Regions from separate parts of the Selenomonas sputigena ATCC 35185 genome, predicted to be linked through region 2. Evidence: riboswitches for the same ligand, from Rfam matches in the RefSeq annotation. Region 2 holds a riboswitch; each other region holds the start of a gene.
The links. A riboswitch is a leader RNA that binds a small molecule or an ion and turns the genes downstream of it on or off. The one in region 2 is predicted to bind cobalamin.
Positions count from the first base shown of each region.

Region 1 (3,037 bases), 730 kb from region 2:
AAGTAGATGGGGGCGCAGCCGTTGCCGTAGTGCGTGAGGGAAATCGGTACATCGGCGAAAATGCCGAAGACGATGGCGACCAGGAGCGGCGGTGCGCCGACGGTGACGCTGACAGCGATGAACGCCGCATAGAGCGCACTGATGCGCGCCGTGACGCTGGCAAACGCATAGTGGATGTAAGTGTAGAAGAGCAGGATGATGAGGCAGGAGATGACCCAGTCAAAACCGAGCGAGGAAATCGCCGCGCCGGCGCCGTTGGCAATCCAAGTGATGATGCCGGATTTTGCGAGGGCCGAGGCGAGCGTCATTAAGGAACCCATCCAGAACATCGCATCCCACGCGCCCTTTTCCTTGATGACATCCTGCCAGTTGATGATGTCGAGCATGAGCATGAGGCAGACCGCGCCCATGGCGACGGGCGTCGCGTCGATGCCCGTGAGTCCCGAGCTTGCCCAGAGCGCGAGGGAGACGACGAAGATGACCGACAGTCCTTTCTCGGCAAGGCTCATTGGTCCCATCTCGGACAATTCGCGCTGCGCCAGTCCCTTAGCGTCGGGAATGTGCACGAGTTCGGGTGGAGAGAGCTTCATCATGACATAGGGAACGAGCAGGAGCGCGATGAGTCCCGGCACGATGGCAGCGCTCGCCCAGCCCATCCATGTGACCTGGACGCCCAGCGTCTTTTCGGCGAGCGCCACGCAGAGCGGGTTGCCTGCCATCGAGGTCACGAACATCGTGCAGGTCACGGCGTCCGTATGGTAGCCTACCTGCATGAGATAAGTGCCGATGCGCCGCGCACTCTCGCCGGGCTTCGAGCCGAGAGCTTCTGCCAAGGAGCGCACGATCGGATAGAGGATGCCGCCGCCGCGTGCCGTGGCCGAGGGTGTCGCGGGCGAAATCACAAGTTCGCTCAGAGCGATGGCGTAGCCGAGCGACAGCGCACTCTTACCGATCGCCTCGATGATGCGGAAGGCGATGCGCTTGCCGAGTCCGCTCTTGATAAAGCCGCGCGAATAGAGGAAGGCGCAGACGATCAGCCAGATCGTGCTGTTGCCGTAGCCCGCAAGGGCGTCCGAGGTCTTCAAAAGCCCCGCCCAGACGGAAAAGGAAATCGCGATGAAAGCCACCGCGCCGATGGGCAGCGGATGCAGGATAAAGCCGAGCACCGTCGCGACAAAGACCGCGAGCAAATGCCAGGCGAGCGGCGTGACGCCGTCAGGAATCGGCAGGAACCACAGGACGATTCCGACGCCGATCGTGAGGAGAGCGTTTCTTCTGTTAGCGTTCATGTTTTCACCCCATCTGAAGATATGAGTTCTCAGCCGCAGTCCCCATTTGCTGAAAGCATTTTTCTGCGGCATCTGTGGAAGCGATGGACGCACAAGGCATACGGCTGGACGTTTGCGAAGAGCAACACGCTTTGTGTCCTCTCGTTCGCAAAATAAATGCAGCCTCTTTTCCTGCAAAGGAAAGAGAGGCTGCAAAATATCCTTGCCTTGCCGCGTATCGTGCTGTATATGCGCACGAAACCATCGCTGGAACAGCATCCAAAAGACGCGAACCAATCGCAAGGCGCAGATCCCCTCCCCATCGCTCGCAGGTCAGACGGTGATCGTCGATCAGGCAGTTCTCCTGGCTCCAGTTCATCGCTCCTCTGCGCCTTCCCGGGTTTCCCCAGTGACGTTTCTTGCAGATTCGCTCGCTGTTACAGTGGCGGGACCGCGCCGGCTCTTCCGGCTTCTCTATTGAGTCTTGCGACACCTGATCCGTCAATATGCTGTTTGTCGTGATGATGGCTTCCAAGAGGAAGAATATCATTGCTTTCGGTTATTGTCAAGAGATGGCGGCAGGCGTATCACAGTCATCGTCGGATTCCATCTTTTCACGCCGAAACTGTTTTGGAGTGCAAAATGGTCATTGTTTATATGCCATCGTAGATGGACGAAGGGATTATCTGAACTTGATCTGACGCATCGCCGGTCAGCCGTTCTCGCTGCCCGAGGGAAGATAGCTCTTCAATACTGCTGCATCTCATTCAAAAGTGCGAGCTTCATCTCGTAGTAGGCGGGGCTCATGTCGAGGTAGTGCGTGTGCGGGTTTTCGAAGCGCTGCTCCTCCTGCCAGATCTCGCGGTCGAGCTGCGCCTTGACGTAGGCGCGGATCTCTTCGAGCGGGGGCTGCTTCGACACGAATTTGCCGTTCTTGATGACATCTTCCTGCAGCTCGCGCGCCGTGCAGTTCGTGAAGAAGCGGTGCTTCCACGGCTTCTTGGGGTCGATGTAGCGATAGGGCTTCGTCATGTCGGGCGTTTCGTCGGCGAGCGTCAGGAGGTCGGCGATGGCGTGGCCTTCGGCGTCGTAGATGCGGTAGACCTTTTTCCTGCCGGGGTTCGTGATCTTCTCGACCGTTTCGGAGACTTTGATTTTCGCGAGAATCTCGCCGTCCTTTTCGACGGCGGCGAGCTTGTAGACCGCGCCGAAGACCGGCTCGCTCTTCGACGTGATCAGGCGTTCGCCCACGCCGAAGCCGTCGATCTTGCCGCCCTGCGCGTTGAGGATCGAGGAGATCGTATACTCGTCGAGGCTGTTCGAGGCGATGATCTTGCAGTCGGAAAGCCCCGCCGCGTCGAGCATGGTGCGCACGCGCTTGGAGAGGTAGGCGAGGTCGCCCGAGTCGATGCGCACGCCCTTGAGCCTTTTGCCCAGCGGATCGAGCACGTCCTTGGCGGCGCGAATGGCGTTCGGAATGCCCGAGTGTATGACGTCGTAGGTATCGACGAGGAAGACGGCATTGTCGGGGTACGTCTCGGCATACTTCTTGAATGCCGTGTATTCGTCGTCATAGTACATGACCCAGCTGTGCGCCATCGTGCCGCTGACGGGGATGCCGAAGAGCTGACCCGCGAGCACCGTCGCCGTCGAGGCCGCGCCGCCGATGTAGGCGGCGCGTGCGCCGTAGACGGCGGCGTCGACGTTGTGTGCGCGGCGTGCGCCGAAGTCGGAAACGATGCGCCCGCCTGCCGCTCGCACGATGCGGC
Region 1 is NC_015437.1:2,312,866-2,315,902, reverse strand. It holds gene SELSP_RS10590 (DASS family sodium-coupled anion symporter) at 1-1,289, opposite strand, end outside; cobalamin riboswitch at 1,606-1,780, opposite strand; gene SELSP_RS10585 (nicotinate phosphoribosyltransferase) at 2,016-3,037, opposite strand, start outside.
Region 1: linked by a shared signal. The riboswitch ahead of SELSP_RS10590 (DASS family sodium-coupled anion symporter) and the one ahead of SELSP_RS07185 (ABC transporter substrate-binding protein) in region 2 are both predicted to bind cobalamin.

Region 2 (3,037 bases):
CAGGTGCTCGCAGATTTTATTGCGAGGGCGAAATCGTGGCATGAAATGCAGGAGCATGGCGTAGGACGGAGGGACAACTAGTCGATCGGTCTGCGCCTTGATCTCTTGGGAGGTTATGCTAGAATATATTAAAGATGTATGGATGTGCATTTTCGTAGAGGAGGAGTTCTTTATGTCGTTTCTTGATTTGGCGAAAAAGCGCTATTCTTGCCGCAAGCTTTCGGCGCAGCCTGTGGAGGAGGAGAAGCTGCAAAAGATTTTGGAGGCGGGGAATCTCGCACCGACCGCCCACAACAATCAGCCGCTTCATATCTGGCTTCTTGAGAGCGCTGAGGCGATGGAGAAGGTTTCACAGACGACATCCTTCATCTTCGGCGCACCCGTCGCCTTTGTTGTGGGCAGCAAGGCGGATGATGCTTGGGTACGTCCCTTTGACAAGAAAAACTTCGCCGATGTCGATGCGAGCATTGTGGCGACGCATATGATGCTGGCGATTGAAGACTTGGGACTTGGGACGACGTGGGTCGCGCATTTCGATGCGCCGAAGCTCAAGGAGCTTTTCCCTGAGATGGAGGACTATGAGCTTGTGGCGATCTTCCCCGTCGGCTATCCAGCCGAAGATGCAAAGCCTTCGGCGCGTCATGCGGAGCGAGTAGGTATTGAGATGCTTGCGGATTGGCTTTGAGAGATCGCTGTTGCCCCGCTGCACGCATGTTGCGGCGGGGTTTTCCTTATGGAGCGGATTTTGTTGAATGCGAGGAGGACTTATGACATACGTTGATCAATTGCAGGATATTGTGCGCACGCTGCGCTCCGAACATGGCTGCCCATGGGATCGGAAGCAGACGCATGAGAGCATCAAGCCAGGCTGCATAGAGGAAGCGGTCGAGGTGCTCTGCGGCATCAATATCCTGAAGGAGACAGGAAGGGCGGAAAACCTGCGTGAGGAGCTTGGAGATCTTCTGCTGCAAGTGATCTTTCATGCGCAGCTTGCCGAAGAAGAGGGACTGTTCACGTTGGAGGATGTGGCAAAGGCTGCCGCAGAGAAGATGGTGCGCCGCCATCCGCACGTGTTCGGCAAGCCGGTCAAGGATGCGTCAGGCAAGCCACTGACGGAATGGAAGGAAATCAAGGCATGGGAGAAGTCCGGTCGAGAGTGGGAAGAGGACTACCTGCCCGATGCCTTTGCGGAGGCTGTGCAGCTTTTGCAGAAGGCGAAGGAGCGCAAGAAATTGCAGTAGAACTAGGCGCATGAGCGGTTTGGTTTCTCAACGCCCATTGACACCCTATTTATTCTATGATAGGCTGAATCCGAAAGTAACTTCATATTTTGCCGATCGGGTGCGCATAGCGCTCAATAGAGAAGCAGGTGAAAGACCTGTGCTGTCCCGCAGCTGTAATGCAGAGTCGACCTCATGATGCCACTGGGAAACTGGGAAGGCGAGGAAGATGAGGATGCAGAGCCAGAAGAACTGCCCGCTCGGAGCGCTGTTATTATTCCTGCGAGAGACAGGAAGGCGTGGCTTGTGTTTCGTGCGCCTTTTTGCTCTTTAGCAAAGAGGCTTTTTATATGTCTGGACGAAAGCGATGGAAGGAGGTGGATGGAAGGCGTAGAATGATGGAGCATCTACAGGAAGAGATATTATGAGTATTCAGTGTTATGGATGCGAGGAGGCATGAAAGTGAAGAAGTTTTGTATGTTTCTGCTGGCGGCGATGATGATTCTCACCGTCGGCTGCGGAGGCGCGGATCAGGCGAAAAACGAGCGCGCAGAGAAGGGTGAAATCGTGATCTCGGTCGGCAAGTATATGGTAGGCGAGGGCTTCGATCCGACGATGGGATGGGGGCTCTGGGGACCGGATCCGTTCCACAGCGCATTGATGGGACATGATGAAAAGAATCAGCTCATCAAGGAGCTGGCTACAAACGTTGAGCGTTCAGAGGACGGGCTGAAATATACCTTTACGATCCGGGATGATGCGAAATTCTCTGACGGTCAGCCGCTGACGGCAGAGGATGTCGTCTTTACCTACGAAACGGCGAAGAAGGCGGCCAGCGCCGTGGATCTGACCGCGATGGAGTCGGTGCGCGCCCTGTCCCCGACGCAGGTGGAGTTCAAGCTGTCACGCCCGTGGTCTGTTTTCCTCGAAACGGCGGCCTCCCTCGGCATTGTGCCGAAGCACGCCTATAAAGAAGGGTATGCGACGGCACCGGTCGGCAGCGGTCCCTGGAAGGTCGTCTCGTTCCAAAAGGAACAGCAGCTTGTGATGGAGCCGAACGAATATTATTACGGAGAAAAGCCGAAGCTGAAAAAGGTGACGGCGCTGAATCTGGGTGATGATGCTGTGCTTGCAGCAGCGCAGTCCGGACAGGTCGATCTCGTCTTTGCACCGCCCGAATTTGCTGAGGCAAGCGTGCCGAATATGAAATTGGTAGTGATGGACAGCATTGACAGCTTCTGCGTCAATATGCCGCAGGAGTCGGAGCATGACGAAAACGGCATGCTGGTCGGCAACAATGTGACGAGCGATCCTGCCATCCGCCAAGCACTGAACATCGGCATCGACCGCAAGACGATCATCGAGAATGCGCTCGGCGGCTTCGGAAAGCCGACGATGAATTTTGCAGAAGCTCTTTCTTGGGCGAATAACGATTTGCAGGAATCGGACAACCGCGTGGACGAAGCAGTGAAGATTCTTGAGGCTGCGGGCTGGGTGGATACGGACGGCGACGGCATTCGCGAGAAGAACGGGCAGAAGGCGGAATTCGTCATCAATGGCCGTTCCAATGACCTGCAGCGTTACAATACAGCGGTGGCGCTTGCACAGGATGCGAAGAAGCTCGGCATCAACATTATCGCAAAGTCGACGCCGTGGTCGGAGGCCCGCAAGATAGCGCGCAACATCCCGACGGTATGGGCGATTGGCGACTATACGCCGCAAGCAATCTACAATTATTTCCATTCCTCGCAGGTCGGGGTGAATGTCATCAACAACTCTGCCATGTATCGCAATCCGACGGTCACTGCGCATATCGA
Region 2 is NC_015437.1:1,578,378-1,581,414, reverse strand. It holds gene SELSP_RS07200 (protein O-GlcNAcase) at 1-81, shown strand, start outside; gene SELSP_RS07195 (nitroreductase family protein) at 173-685, shown strand; gene SELSP_RS07190 (MazG nucleotide pyrophosphohydrolase domain-containing protein) at 768-1,241, shown strand; cobalamin riboswitch at 1,323-1,494, shown strand; gene SELSP_RS07185 (ABC transporter substrate-binding protein) at 1,677-3,037, shown strand, end outside.

Region 3 (3,037 bases), 210 kb from region 2:
ACTGCGTAATTTTGCTGCGTAGCCGGATTCAGAGCCCAGCCAATCTTATTCTTCATATCCATATGATAGACAGCAGCTTTCCACAGATCATTGCCACGCCTAATCTTAATGCCGGTTTCATACGTCCAGCCGCTCTCAGGCTTAAGACCTGTCGGATTGAAATTCTTATACCGGAAGCTATCATCTACCGTCGGCATCTGAAATGCTTTGCCAACATTGATGTACCATGCTGTATTGCGATCGAATTGATAATTCGTCTGGAATTGCGGCATAAAGACGCTTTGATCCTCCTCGGGATCATTGATCCATTCACCACGCAGTCCGAGTGTGAAATTGAAACGTGGCGTGAATTGCTTGCTGTATGAAGCATAAAGCGCATTTCCCGTGCGCACAGCCGTACGCTCTTTCGCCGGCGTATCGATGCCCTCACGCTTATAAGAATAGCCCAAAACCAGCGAATCTTTTCCAATCTTCCAGTTCTTTTGCAAGTCGAAAATCTGACCATCCATCGTTGCGTTGCTGTCATTTTTTTGATTTTTGATATAGTCATACCCATCTACCTGACGATAGTTATAACCAAGAACAGCGTGGATGCCATTTTCTTTCCCTTGGTAAACCAGACTAGCTGTATGGCGGCGATCATTATAGCGATAATTATATTTCACCCCCGTAGGAACAAGAGTATTTCCTGACTTCCTGTACTGGATTCCCCCGCGGGTAATATCACCTTCCATATAGTTGTAGTTCAGAGATATTTCTTCGGTCAGTTGTGCGATGAGTCCCACACGGCTTTTCTTTCCCTTGCCGACCCACCAATCAACCCATGAGATCTTATCAATGCCAAAGCCGTTGGAATGCGATAGATCCTTTGACCACTCACGACTCACATCGACGATGATACGATCTCCCATATAGGTTGCTTCACTTTTCTTGAAATAATTTCCAACCGTTTGATTTATTTGAAATTCTGGTTCTCCCTCCTTCGGCTTCTTCAAAATGATATTGATAACACCGCCCATAGCCTCGCCGCCGTAGAGTGTAGATGCAGCTCCCTTGACGATCTCGATGCGCTCGACCATCGCGGCGGGTATATTTTCAGTACTCGGGTAATTCTTGAGATTCATCGGCACGCCGTTGACCATGACGAGCGTACCCCTGTCATAGCCGCGCAGCGTGATGCGGCCGGCAGCAAAGCCGAAATCCTGCCCTGCCTCGCCATAGGATGTACTCGTTGAGCCGATCTGCTGGTCGATCGCCTCGAATACGTTGCGATAGCCCGCTTTTTCAATATCCTTCGCTGTGATGATTGTCGTCGTCGCGGGCGTATCGAGATCACTCTTTCGCCTGCGCTGCGCCGTCACGAGCGTATCGGGCAGATCATGACCGCCGCTTTCTGCAGTTTCCGCACTTTGTTCCTGCACCTGCGTCGTTTTCGCTGCCGCCTTTCCTGCCGCCGCATTTTCCGCCGCATACGCCTCGCCTGCAAAGCTCACGCCCGCGATTGCCGCAAGCACCGCCCATGTCAGATGTTTCTTGCCTTTCATCTACATCACCCTTTCCCAAAATAAAGCGCCCCTCCTGCAAAGCAGAAAAGGCGCATAAGGGCGGTGCAAAAAATTCCCGGCAGTTTCGCCGGGAGGATTGCGTTCGTGCAACCGAAGAAACGCCAAACGGCGCTTCCTTAATCCCCTTCCCATCACTCGCAGGTCAAATGGCGATTGTCCATCAGGCAGTTCTCCTGGCTCCAGCTCATCGCGCACCTGCGCCTTCCCAGGGCATTGCCCCAGTGACATTCCTTGCAGGCTGGCTCGCTGTTACAGTGGCGGGACCGCTCCGGCTTCTACCGGATTCCCTATTAAGTCTTACGACACCTGATCCAACGATATAAAATTTCTATAACAGGATAACACTGATTTATCCCTATGTCAAGAAAATAAATTCTATAGGAATCATTCTTATTATGGAAATTTCTCTATTCAACATAGTGGCTGAAACTGCCGATGACGAGTTGCGGAAACTCCCTCTTGAGCCGTTCCAAAAACTCTCTAGCGCCGACCGCCTCGCCCTGCGCTTCGGGCATAATTTCAAGGAAGGCGTCGGGATCGACATTGAGGTTGCGCACCTGCACCATGTTGACGGGCAATTCGCAAAAGAAGCCGCGCCACGCTTCGAGTTCTTCGGCGCGGTCATTAAAGCCCGGGAAGAAGAGCATATTGAGCGACACATATACGCCGTGCGAAAGCGCGTAGCGGATCGACTCCTTGACGTCGGCGAGCGTGTAATTGCTGCGGTAGTACGCCGCATAGCTCTCCTCGATGGCGCTGATGATGCTCACACGCATGGAGTCAAGACCGGCATCGACGATCTTTCGGATGCCCTCAGTATAGCCGGCATTCGTGTTGATGTTGATCTGCCCGCGCTTCGTCTCAGCGCGAATCAGGCGCTCGGCTGCCGCAATCGCATCCGCCGCAAGCGATGGCTCGCCCTCGCAGCCCTGTCCGAAGCTCACGATGGCGTCGGGCGCAGTCGAAAGGTGGTAGATGCCGACCTGCGCGATCTCCTCGGGCGTCGGGCGGAACGCGATGCGGCTCTGCGGCGAAGGACAGCACTCGGCGGGCTGCAGGGAGATGCAGCCGAAGCAGTTCGCGTTGCAGACAGGCGACGTCGGTATGCCCGCTTCCCAGCGACGGTAAAAGAGATTCTGCGCCGTGCAGCAGTGCCACTTCAAGGAGCAGCCCGCCACCTGCTCGACGATGCGGTTGCCCGGCAGATCCTTCTCGACGCGGCGCACGAGTTTCTTGAGCTCTCGCGTGTTGTAGTATACGGGATCCCACTTCGTATTCTCATCCGTATAGAGAGCCGCCGCATAGAGATCATCCTTATAGAGCACGACAGCCGTATAACCGTAGAGAGCGAGCCTTTCAGCCCCTTCCTCTCGCTGAAAGGCAGGAAGAAAGAGTCTCGTGTAGCCTGCAGGCAGGATGGCGGCGACGGCGCGTCCCGCCAGAGGCAGCATTTCGCCAGTCGCCGTCATTCC
Region 3 is NC_015437.1:1,372,687-1,375,723, forward strand. It holds gene SELSP_RS06135 (TonB-dependent receptor plug domain-containing protein) at 1-1,544, opposite strand, end outside; cobalamin riboswitch at 1,712-1,890, opposite strand; gene SELSP_RS06140 (radical SAM protein) at 1,973-3,037, opposite strand, start outside.
Region 3: linked by a shared signal. The riboswitch ahead of SELSP_RS06135 (TonB-dependent receptor plug domain-containing protein) and the one ahead of SELSP_RS07185 (ABC transporter substrate-binding protein) in region 2 are both predicted to bind cobalamin.

Region 4 (3,037 bases), 450 kb from region 2:
TCCTGTCTCTCATGCAGGAGCTCAACCCTACGACGGGTGCGCTCGTGCACAATGCCGGCTCGTGCTTCGTCGTCCTGATCGCTGCGCTGCTCTACGATAGGAAATTTGACTAGAGTTTCATAAATATAAGAGCATGGCTTTGCATGAGTTGGATCTAATTTATGCAAAGTCCTATGGATTGCATAAGCTACACGCACAAACGTCCACTTTGTGGACATTGTGCGCCGCCCTTAATGAAAGTTTACCAATCCGTCTGCGCCCTTCGGGCTTGACTTCTTGGACTTTCATAGTAAATTCCATGATATATATCGTTCCGTCCAGATTCTTGACGTTGGATGTCCGTCTATGATAGACTGAACTTGCCATGTTTTTCAAAATGAAGGAATTTTTCAGACGATAATGAATCAGGAGATTTTATGCTGGAACTGGTGAATATATCGAATGCAGGCTGCGATATAGAGAATTTGCTGCAAAATAAAACGGAAGCCCTCCATGAATTCATTCAGCGCTACGGACTCGATGGCATCGAATTCATGCTCTGTGCGCCGTGGGATCGAGCGATGTATCCGCCCACGTATATCAAGGGCGTACATCTCCTTTTCTGGCCGTCGTGGCTGGATTTTTGGCGCGGGGATAAAGCTGCGCTCCTTGCAGAGTTCGGCACGGAGGAAAATATCCGCGCCTACTATGGCTCTCTTGATGTTGATGACTGGGTGGAAAGCTGGAAAGAGAATCTGCGCCAAGCGGCGACTTGTCGGCCGCAGTATCTCGTCTTTCATGTCGCGCACAATGTGACTTCGGAGATGTATACGCGCGAGTTCGCTCATACCGATGAAGAAGTCATCGAAGGGACAATCGAGCTTGTCAACGAGATCGCAGATGAGATACCGCAGGGTGTGCGCCTACTCTTTGAAAATCTCTGGTGGCCGGGATTGACATTTCAAAAGCCGCAGCTTGCAGGTGCGCTTTTGGAGCGCGTTTCCCATGCGGATACGGGCTTCATGCTCGATGTCGGGCATCTGATGAATACGAATGCTGATCTCACGAGCGAAGAAGATGGTGCACGCTATGTGAAGGAGATTTATCGAAATCTTGGCGAACTTGGCAAGCGAATCTACGGCGTGCATCTTCATCAATCGCTTTCGGGAAGCTATACGAAGCGCATGATGGAGGAGCATGCGGGCGAGCATCGCAGCCTGTCTTGGCAGGAAGCCATGGAATACGTCCTGCAGGTCGACCGCCATCAGCCGTTTCAGACGGATGCGGCGCGGCGCATCGTCGATCTTATCTGCCCCGACTATCTTGTGCACGAGTTCATACAGCGCTCGCGTACCGATTGGGAAGAAAAGCTGCAAACACAGCAAGAAGCTTTGCGGAATACGATTTCATAGAAACTGAATGTGTCGGTGATTTCTTAAAGATCAGAAGTGCAGAAATTCATAGTTTCTGATATTCCTACTTGACAAGAGTATTGTTCAATGCTACGCTATCTTTCGGAAACTAGCAAAACTTCATACCGATTGGATCAGGTGTCGCAAGACTTAATAGGGAATCCGGTATATGCCGGAGCGGTCCCGCCACTGTAGCAGCGAGCCGGTCTGCACGAGAAAAATCTTTGTGTTTCTTGAGATGGTCACTGAGGAGTCAATCCTTGGGAAGGCGCAGACAGGTGATGAACTGAAGCCAGGAGAACTGCCTGATTGACAATCACCGTTTGACCTGCGAGCGATGGGAAGGAGATTTTCGGCAGCGTATTTGCCTTTGGGCAAAGCGGCTTTTGCGGTGCCATTGTGATAGGAGTGTGCCCTTTCTGCGATGCAGGGAGGGCTTTTTTGTATGGGAATGGGAATGTGTGCTATTCTCGGTATTTATCCGTCGATAAAGCAAGGGCGGCGGCTGAATATAAATTTGTCTGTGGGCAGAATTTTAGGAGGAGATTGAAATGGGAAGAACAGGGTCGAGGAAGAAACTCGGCGCGACGGTGGCGGCGGCGCTTACGTTCGCTGCTTTGTATCCTGCGGGGGGGCAAGTGTTTGCCGCAGAAGCGGAGTCGACGCAGGATGCCGTATCGGAGCATTCGCTCGACGAGACGGTCGTCACGGCGACGCGCACGCCGGTACAGGAGCTCAAGGCGAATGCAAATATCACGGTCATCACGGGAAAGGATCTCGAAAAGCGCCACTATACGGATCTGACGCAGGCTCTGCGCGATGTCCCGGGCGTTACGGTCAATCAGTATGCGCCGGCAGGGTATAATAACAGCACAAAGTTCTATATCAATGGCTCGGAGGATGTTGTTGTTCTCATTGATGGTGTGAAGCAGAATTATGCAGGTGGCTTTGCGGCGTCACTGACATCAGCGATGAAGGATCTCAGCGGTATTGACCGCATCGAGGTGCTGCGCGGCTCGGCATCGACGCTTTACGGCTCGGATGCTAAGGGCGGCGTCATCAACATCATCACGAAGAAGGCGAAGAACGCGAAAGCGACGGTTGAGGCGGCTTATGGCAGCTTCGGCAAGCAGCTCTACAGTGTTGCTTACGAGGGCAGCGAGAACGGTCTTGATTGGCGGCTCAAGTATCAGAAGGACAAGAGCAACGACTTCAAAGATGGGCATGGCAATGAAGTTCCTTCAGGACTCGACGCTGATTCCGTCAACATACACCTCGGCAAAGATCTCAGCAAGGCTTCGTACCTTGTGCTCAACCTGCGCAGTTACAAGGATGGAGACCGCTATCAAGCGCTGTATGAAAAGCAGCAGGGATTGAAGCAGAATCGAGGACGCTACGATCATTTTGATGTAGACTTGATCTGGAATGCGAAGATTGACGATACCTCGAAGAATCAGATGGTCCTTTCCCGCAGCCGCTATAATTATAATCTCTTTTACCATAACATGTGGACGCCGCTAGGATCGAGCTACGAGATGGACGTCTACAGCTGGAAGCTCAGTGACCAGTATGATAAGCGCTTCGGCGATCATCTCCTGACGACCGGTGTGGATTTCACGTATGACGATACGTCGATTTGGAACGGA
Region 4 is NC_015437.1:2,023,671-2,026,707, reverse strand. It holds gene SELSP_RS09285 (heavy metal translocating P-type ATPase) at 1-113, shown strand, start outside; gene SELSP_RS09280 (sugar phosphate isomerase/epimerase family protein) at 417-1,391, shown strand; cobalamin riboswitch at 1,511-1,714, shown strand; gene SELSP_RS09275 (TonB-dependent receptor plug domain-containing protein) at 1,943-3,037, shown strand, end outside.
Region 4: linked by a shared signal. The riboswitch ahead of SELSP_RS09275 (TonB-dependent receptor plug domain-containing protein) and the one ahead of SELSP_RS07185 (ABC transporter substrate-binding protein) in region 2 are both predicted to bind cobalamin.